2 linked regions of the Pigmentiphaga aceris genome follow. The protein of the gene in region 1 interacts with the protein of each later gene in a pairwise test. Links are inferred from orthologs where the notes say so. Each region holds a gene or a part of one and is shown on either strand. Other genes may lie near its edges. The genes, in order: FXN63_RS00855 and recJ.

The links.
Region 2: the proteins of FXN63_RS00855 (region 1) and recJ interact in binary tests that used the Escherichia coli proteins (3 or more experiments, as listed by UniProt). The link is inferred for Pigmentiphaga aceris from one-to-one orthologs.

Annotation. Positions count from the first base shown.
Region 1 is NZ_CP043046.1:188,307-191,837, reverse strand. Bases 171-3,384 are described here. They hold FXN63_RS00855 (DNA topoisomerase III), read left to right. Parts: upstream 171-472; coding sequence 473-3,184; downstream 3,185-3,384. Other genes in these bases: FXN63_RS00860 (Smg family protein), read left to right, coding at 171-266. In the rest of the region: more of FXN63_RS00860, read left to right, coding at 1-170; FXN63_RS00850 (SET domain-containing protein), read left to right, coding at 3,439-3,531.
Region 2 is NZ_CP043046.1:2,085,601-2,088,916, reverse strand. The notes cover bases 317-3,315. They hold recJ (single-stranded-DNA-specific exonuclease RecJ), read left to right. Parts: upstream 317-962; coding sequence 963-2,669; downstream 2,670-3,315. Other genes in these bases: FXN63_RS08780 (DUF3079 domain-containing protein), read left to right, coding at 2,852-3,124; FXN63_RS08790 (hypothetical protein), read left to right, coding at 317-984. Outside these bases: more of FXN63_RS08790, read left to right, coding at 1-316. UniProt on the Escherichia coli protein: Single-stranded-DNA-specific exonuclease.

The sequences.
Region 1 (3,531 bases):
GTGCTCGTGTGTATGCCGATGTCGAATATCACCAACTCGGCTCCGACACCATCGGCTTCATCGCTTTCCTGGAAGCCGCCGGGGTACTTTCTGCCCCCTTGCGCGAAATCGTGGTCGATCGCGCCTTTGCCGTGTCTGAATCCCCGGTCCCCCTGGAAAAGCTCAAGATCATCGTGTTGATGGTGCTCTGGAGCCAGGAAACCAAGATCGACAACCTCGTCCTGCAGGAATTGCTGGACGACGGCAGCCCGCGCCAGCTGCACTGACCCGGCGTCCAAACGCGGCACTCGCCCGTCAAGCAACCCGGTTTTCGCGTTTGCGGCACTATATATAAGGCGTGTTGTACGCCTTGCCAAAACGCGACCGTGCAGACACTTGGTTTCGGGTCCGACTTGCACGCGGCAAAATTCCCCCCTTATCATCCGGCGCTGCGACTGCGCCTTCGCGGTCGCGCCGGATTCACTGGATTTCAATGGGCAAGACACTGATCATCGCCGAGAAGCCCTCGGTAGCGCTGGACATTTCACGCGCACTGGGCGGCTTCAAGCGTGAGGGCGAATATTTCGAAAGCGAGCAATATGTGCTCTCTTCCAGCGTGGGTCACCTGCTGGGCCTGGTTGCGCCCAACGATCCAGTCAAAGGCAAATGGAGTTTCACCCATCTGCCGGTGATCCCGCCCGAGTTTGGCTTAGGCCCTGCCGACAAGCGCTCAGAGGAACGGCTGCGCCTGCTGGTGCGCCTGTTGAAGCGCAAGGACGTCGACGCCGTCATCAACGCCTGTGACGCGGGACGGGAAGGCGAACTGATCTTCCGCTACATCGCGCAATACGCCAAGACCAACAAGCCGGTCAGCCGCCTGTGGTTGCAGTCGATGACGCAACAGGCCATCCGCGAAGCCTTCGCCGACCTGCGTTCGGACGAGACTATGAAGCCGCTGGAAGCCGCTGCCCGTTCGCGCGCCGAAGCGGATTGGCTGGTGGGCATCAACGGCACGCGGGCCATGACCGCGTTCAACAGCAAAGACGGCGGTTTCTTCAAGACCCCGGTGGGTCGTGTGCAGACCCCGACACTGGCGATCGTGGCCGAGCGCGAAGAACGCATCCGCAAGTTCGTGTCGCGCGACTACTGGGAAGTGCGTGCGCAGTTCGTCGCGGCCGCTGGCCTGTACGAAGGGCGCTGGTTCGATCCGAAGCACAAGAAAGACGAGCAAGACCCGGAAAAACGGGACTCGCGCCTGTGGAGCAAGACGGCCGCCGACTCGATCGTGGTTGCCTGCCGGGACAAACCCGGCACGGTGACGGAAGAGTCACGTCCGTCGACCCAGTTGTCGGGCCTGCTGTATGACCTGACCAGCCTGCAACGCGAGGCCAATGGTCGTTTCGGTTTCTCGGCCAAGACCACGCTGGCGCTGGCCCAGTCGCTGTACGAGCGCCACAAGGCGCTGACCTACCCGCGTACCGACTCGCGCTTCCTGCCGGAAGACTACGTGCCGACCGTGCACCAGACCATGCAGATGCTGGCTGATGGCCCGTCGCCGATTCCGGGCGGCTACAGCAAGTTTGCGAACCAGGTCATCAACAACAAGTGGGTGCGCCCGAACAAACGTGTGTTCGACAACAAGAAAGTGTCGGATCACTTTGCGATCATCCCGACCTTGCAGGCCCCGCGCGAACTGAGCGAAGCCGAAGCCAAGATCTACGACATGGTGGTCAAGCGCTTCCTTGCGGTGTTCTACCCCGCGGCGGAATTCCAGCTGACCACGCGCATTACCGAAGTCGTCGGCCACCACTTCAAGACCGAAGGCAAGGTGCTGGTCAGCCCGGGCTGGATGACGGTCTACGGCCGCGAAGCCCAGGGTGACGATGCCACGCTGGTGGCCGTGGCCCCGGACGAAACCGTGCGCACGGAAGACATCGACGCCGTGGGCCTGGCCACCAAGCCGCCCGCGCGCTTCAACGAAGCCACGCTGCTGTCGGCCATGGAAGGCGCGGGCAAGCTGGTGGAAGACGAAGAATTGCGCGAAGCGATGGCTGCGCGCGGCCTGGGTACACCCGCCACGCGCGCCGGCATCATCGAAGGTCTGCTGAACGAAGGCTACCTGCGCCGCGAAGGCCGCGACCTGATCGCCACCGCCAAGGCACGCCAGCTGATGACGCTGTTGTCGGGTCTGGATGTGGCGGAACTCACGTCGCCCGAACTGACCGGCGAATGGGAACACCAGCTGTCGCAGATCGAACAAGGCCAGATGTCGCGTGATGCGTTCATGCGCGAGATCGCGCAGATGACGCAGGTGATCGTCAAGCGCGCCAAGGAATACGACCGCGACACGGTGCCGGGCGACTACGCGACCCTGACCACGCCCTGCCCCAAGTGCGGCAAGGTGGTGAAGGAAAACTATCGCCGCTACGCCTGCACGGCCTGCGATTTCTCAATCAGCAAGCACCCGGGCGGCCGCACCTTCGAGCTGCCGGAAGTTGAAGAACTGCTGGGTAAGCTGGAAATCGGCCCCTTGAACGGCTTCATCAGCAAGATGGGCCGTCCGTTTGCCGCGATCCTGCGCATCACCGCCGAAGAATTCAAGCTGGAATTCGACTTCGGGCAGGACAAGGAAGAGAACACCGAACCGGTGGACTTCTCTTCGCTTACCCCGATCGGGCCGTGCCCGCGCTGCAATGCCCGTGTGTTCGAACACGGCATGAGCTTCGTGTGCGAGAAGTCAGTCGGCCCCGAGAAGACCTGCGACTTCAAGTCGGGCAAGGTCATCCTGCAGCAGGAAATCGATGCGCAGCAGATGAGCAAGCTGCTGAACGAGGGCAAGACCGATCTGCTGACCAACTTCGTGTCCAGCCGCACGAATCGCAAGTTCAAGGCCTTCCTGACCAAACAGGAAGGCGGCAAGATCGGCTTCGAGTTCGAGCCGCGTGCGGCCAAGCCTGGCAAGGCACCTTCCAAGACTGCCAAGGCGGCAGATGCAGAAGGCGTCGAGGGCGAGGAAAGCGCAGCGCCGAAAAAAGCAGCAGCCAAGAAAGCGGCTGCGAAGAAGGCACCTGCGAAAAAAGCTGCAGTGAAGAAGACCGCTGTGAAGAAGGCAGCGACCAAAACTGCTGCCACAAAAACTGCTGCCACCAAGGCTCCCGCCAAGAAAGCCGCAGCCAAAAAGACCGTCGCAAAAACCGAAGCGTGATTGTCGATAATTAGATGAAAGCGCCATGACACGGGCGGGCTCACAAGGCCCGCCCGTGTTTTTTCATGCATCGCGACAAGCCACACTCCCTTGTCGTGAATGTGTGCAACAGCACCCGCGTGCTGTCGAGTTTGTACACACATCGCGTGCGACAATTCCCGGCATGCGGCGTGTTGCAGTGTGGTCTCTGCACGGGTTGCCTCGCCGCCCGTTCAAGACCTTAAGCGCCGTATCACCGATTTTCAGAGCTGCTCATGCCCCGCGCCACGCTTCCTTCCGACGACCTTGTTTCCGACGGCATTCCCGAACGACCCTGGCACGTCGTCCACCGCTCATCGATTCACGGC
Region 2 (3,316 bases), 1.9 Mb from region 1 along the record:
TTGTCACGCGCCAAGCCCGTCGTCAGCGAATTCGACATCTCGCAGCAAGGCTGTTCGCCCTATGAAGGCTGGTGGCTGACCCGAGCCGGGTACAACATTCAAGCCGCGCAGACAAACCGCCCGCCAGAAGCCCCCGCCCCCGTGTTCGGTGCCGGACTCGCGCCCCTGCTGGCACCGTCCGCCACCGGCACCGATCCGGTCTGGATAGGCCGACTGGCGCACATCCGCATCTCGCAAGACCATTTGGCACTGGCCAACCCGGACGAATTACAGGTCACGGAAGAAGAATCCATTGAGCTTGCCAACGCGGCCCAGAACGTATTCGAGCTGGACGGCTTCGCGCTGCACCGCCTGTCGGCGCAAGACTGGCGCGTCGTCCCGGTCAGCGCCGGGCACCCCGGCATATCCGGTGCCACGCCCGCCGCAGCCGTAGACCGCGACATCGACGCCTGGTGGCCGCAAGGCGCAGTCGCCCGCCCCTGGCGCCGGCTGGTCAACGAAATCCAGATGGAGTGGTATGCCCACCCCGTCAACGAAGCCCGCCGCGACCGCGGCCAGCCCGAAATCAACACCTTGTGGCTATTCGGCGGCAGCGCCCCCTGGCAGCCCAAACTAAACGCAGCCCGCCTGGCAGGCGGCCCCGCATGGGTACAAGGCATAGCGCAAGCCGCCGGCCTGCCCTGGGCACCACTGAACGAACAAGCCATCGCCCCCGGCACCATCGCCAGCATCGACTCGCTGGAAACTGCGCACCGCGAAGAAGACTGGGGCCGCTGGCTGATAGAAATGGCGCGCCTGGACGCAAGCCTGTTCACCGCCGCCCAACAAGCATTGGCCGAAGGCCGCGTAGACAGCATCGAACTGATCCTGACCGGCCACGACCGCATCGCCCAGCTTGTCATCCCGTCCAAACGCGGACTGGCTCGCCTGTTGCCCACCCCTAAACACGATTGGACTAGCTGGTGGTCAAACCCCAACTCCTGACCCGCCGCGTAGACGCGACGGCACGCGCCGCGCTGGAACGCGACGGTGTACACCCCCTATTGGCGCGCCTGTGGGCATCGCGTGGTGTGACTTGCACAGCGGATACGGTGTCCGACTGGACTGCCATGCTGCCGCCTGCGCATCTGACCCAGGCTACGAAAGCGGCGGGGATTCTGGCGGACGCAATTGCTGCGAGTAAGCGGCTGTTGGTCGTTGCCGACTACGACTGCGATGGTGCGACTGCGTGTGCAGTCGCGCTGCGTGCGCTTACGCAGATGGGCGCGGTTGTCGACTTCCTGGTGCCGAATCGGTTTGAGACGGGGTATGGCTTGTCGCCCGCAGTGGTTGCGTTGGCGGTGAACCATCATGCCGGTAAGCCCGACATGCTGGTGACGGTGGATAACGGCATTGCCAGCGTGGAAGGCGTTGCTGCGGCGAACGCGGCTGGGATCGGTGTGCTGGTGACCGATCACCACTTGCCTGGCGATACTTTGCCGGATGCCCTGGCGATTGTTAACCCCAATCACCCGGCATGTAATTTCCCGTCGAAGAATCTGGCGGGTGTGGGGGTTATTTTTTATTTGATGCTGGAACTGCGCGCTGAGCTTCGGCGTCGGGATGTTTATTCGGCGAACGGTGGGCCTCGCTTGGATGCCTTGATCGATCTCGTTGCGCTTGGCACCGTGGCCGACGTTGTGAAGCTGGATGCCAATAATCGGCTGTTGGTTGCACAGGGTTTGAAGCGCATGCGGGCGGGTCGGATGCAGCCTGGAGTTGCGGCGCTGTTCTCGGTTGCAGGGCGGTCGTTCCGGGAAGCCGGCGGATTTGATCTTGGATTTGCAGTTGGTCCCCGGATTAACGCTGCTGGGCGTCTGGCAGACATGGGTATCGGCATTCGTTGCCTGACCACTGACAACGAAGACGAAGCCCTGACCCTGGCCCGCGAGTTGGACACGATGAACCGTGATCGTCGGGAGATCGAAACGACGATGCGGGAGCAGGCGCTGGCGGCAGTGGACGCGCTGGACGCCCGCCCGCGTGCAACCTTGTGTGTGTATGACGAGAGTTGGCATCAAGGAGTCGTCGGGCTGGTTGCGTCTCGGCTGAAGGAAAAGTACTGGCGGCCTACGCTGGCGTTCGCGAATGCGGGTGATGGTGAATTGCGTGGTTCAGGCCGGTCGATTCCAGACGTGCATCTGCGGGATGTGCTGGATCTGGTTTCCAAACGGCATCCGCAGATGATTCCGAAGTTTGGTGGGCACGCGATGGCGGCGGGTCTGACGCTGGCAGAACAGGACTTGCCGGAGTTTCAGGTTGCCTTTGAAAAGGCCGTGCAAGACCTGACTGGGCGGACGCAGTTCGATCCCGAGTTGGCTACAGATGGATCGCTTGAAGACGGTTATGCCAATGTTGGCGTTGCTGAAATGCTGGACGAGCACGTATGGGGATCAGGCTTCCCTGGGCCGGTGTTCCGCGACACCTTCACCGTTCGTAATCAGCGGCTGGTTGGTGAAAAGCACTTGAAGCTGGTGCTGGAACGCCGGCATCAGCGATTTGATGCGATCTGGTTCGGGCATGCGGAACAGCTGCCTGAATTTGTCGAGGTGGCTTATCGGCTGTCGAAGAACAGCTGGAATGGGGTGATCTCGGTGCAGCTGATTGTGGAGCACGCGACGGCGGCTTGAGCGAACGCCGCTTCAGGAAGCTGTTTACGAGAGCGATGCAGGCCTTGCATCCGCTCTTGGCGTTACTTCGGGTGCTGGCTTTATACCCTTGCGCATCCATATACGTTCTTGATCCGCCTCAATACCACCTCGCCCGCGCAGGCCTACCGTGAAAGGACACTGCTGCATCAAGGGGCAAGAAGATGGCCAAGAAATTCCCCATCCACCCTCCACATCCCGAGCGCATCTGCTGGGGTTGTGATCGTTACTGCTTTGGTAAAGACCTAGCCTGCGGGAACGGCACGGAGCGTGTTCAACATCCGGTCGAGACTTTGGGCGATGATTGGTATACCGTGGGAAATTGGGAGGGGTTGGATATCGAGGATAGGCCAACAGATAAGGCAGTGAGCGCCCCGGCAACTCAACAGCACGAGGTTGAGCCAAGTCCAATTGGCGTAGTTAGCCCAACCTGTTAATAACGCTCTGCCCGATCACACGATTCCTGTACTTTGTCTTTCGATACTCTCTGTCGCAACCCAAGCTGAGCGCGTCATAGTAGCAGGTGCGCCTCGCCGTGATTGGGAACATGCAAAGGCGGTCTAAGAAAAAAGCTTTCTAGGTTCTGCTGATGAGGAAAATGCGAACAGCACCTTTAAATTTAGCGCAAC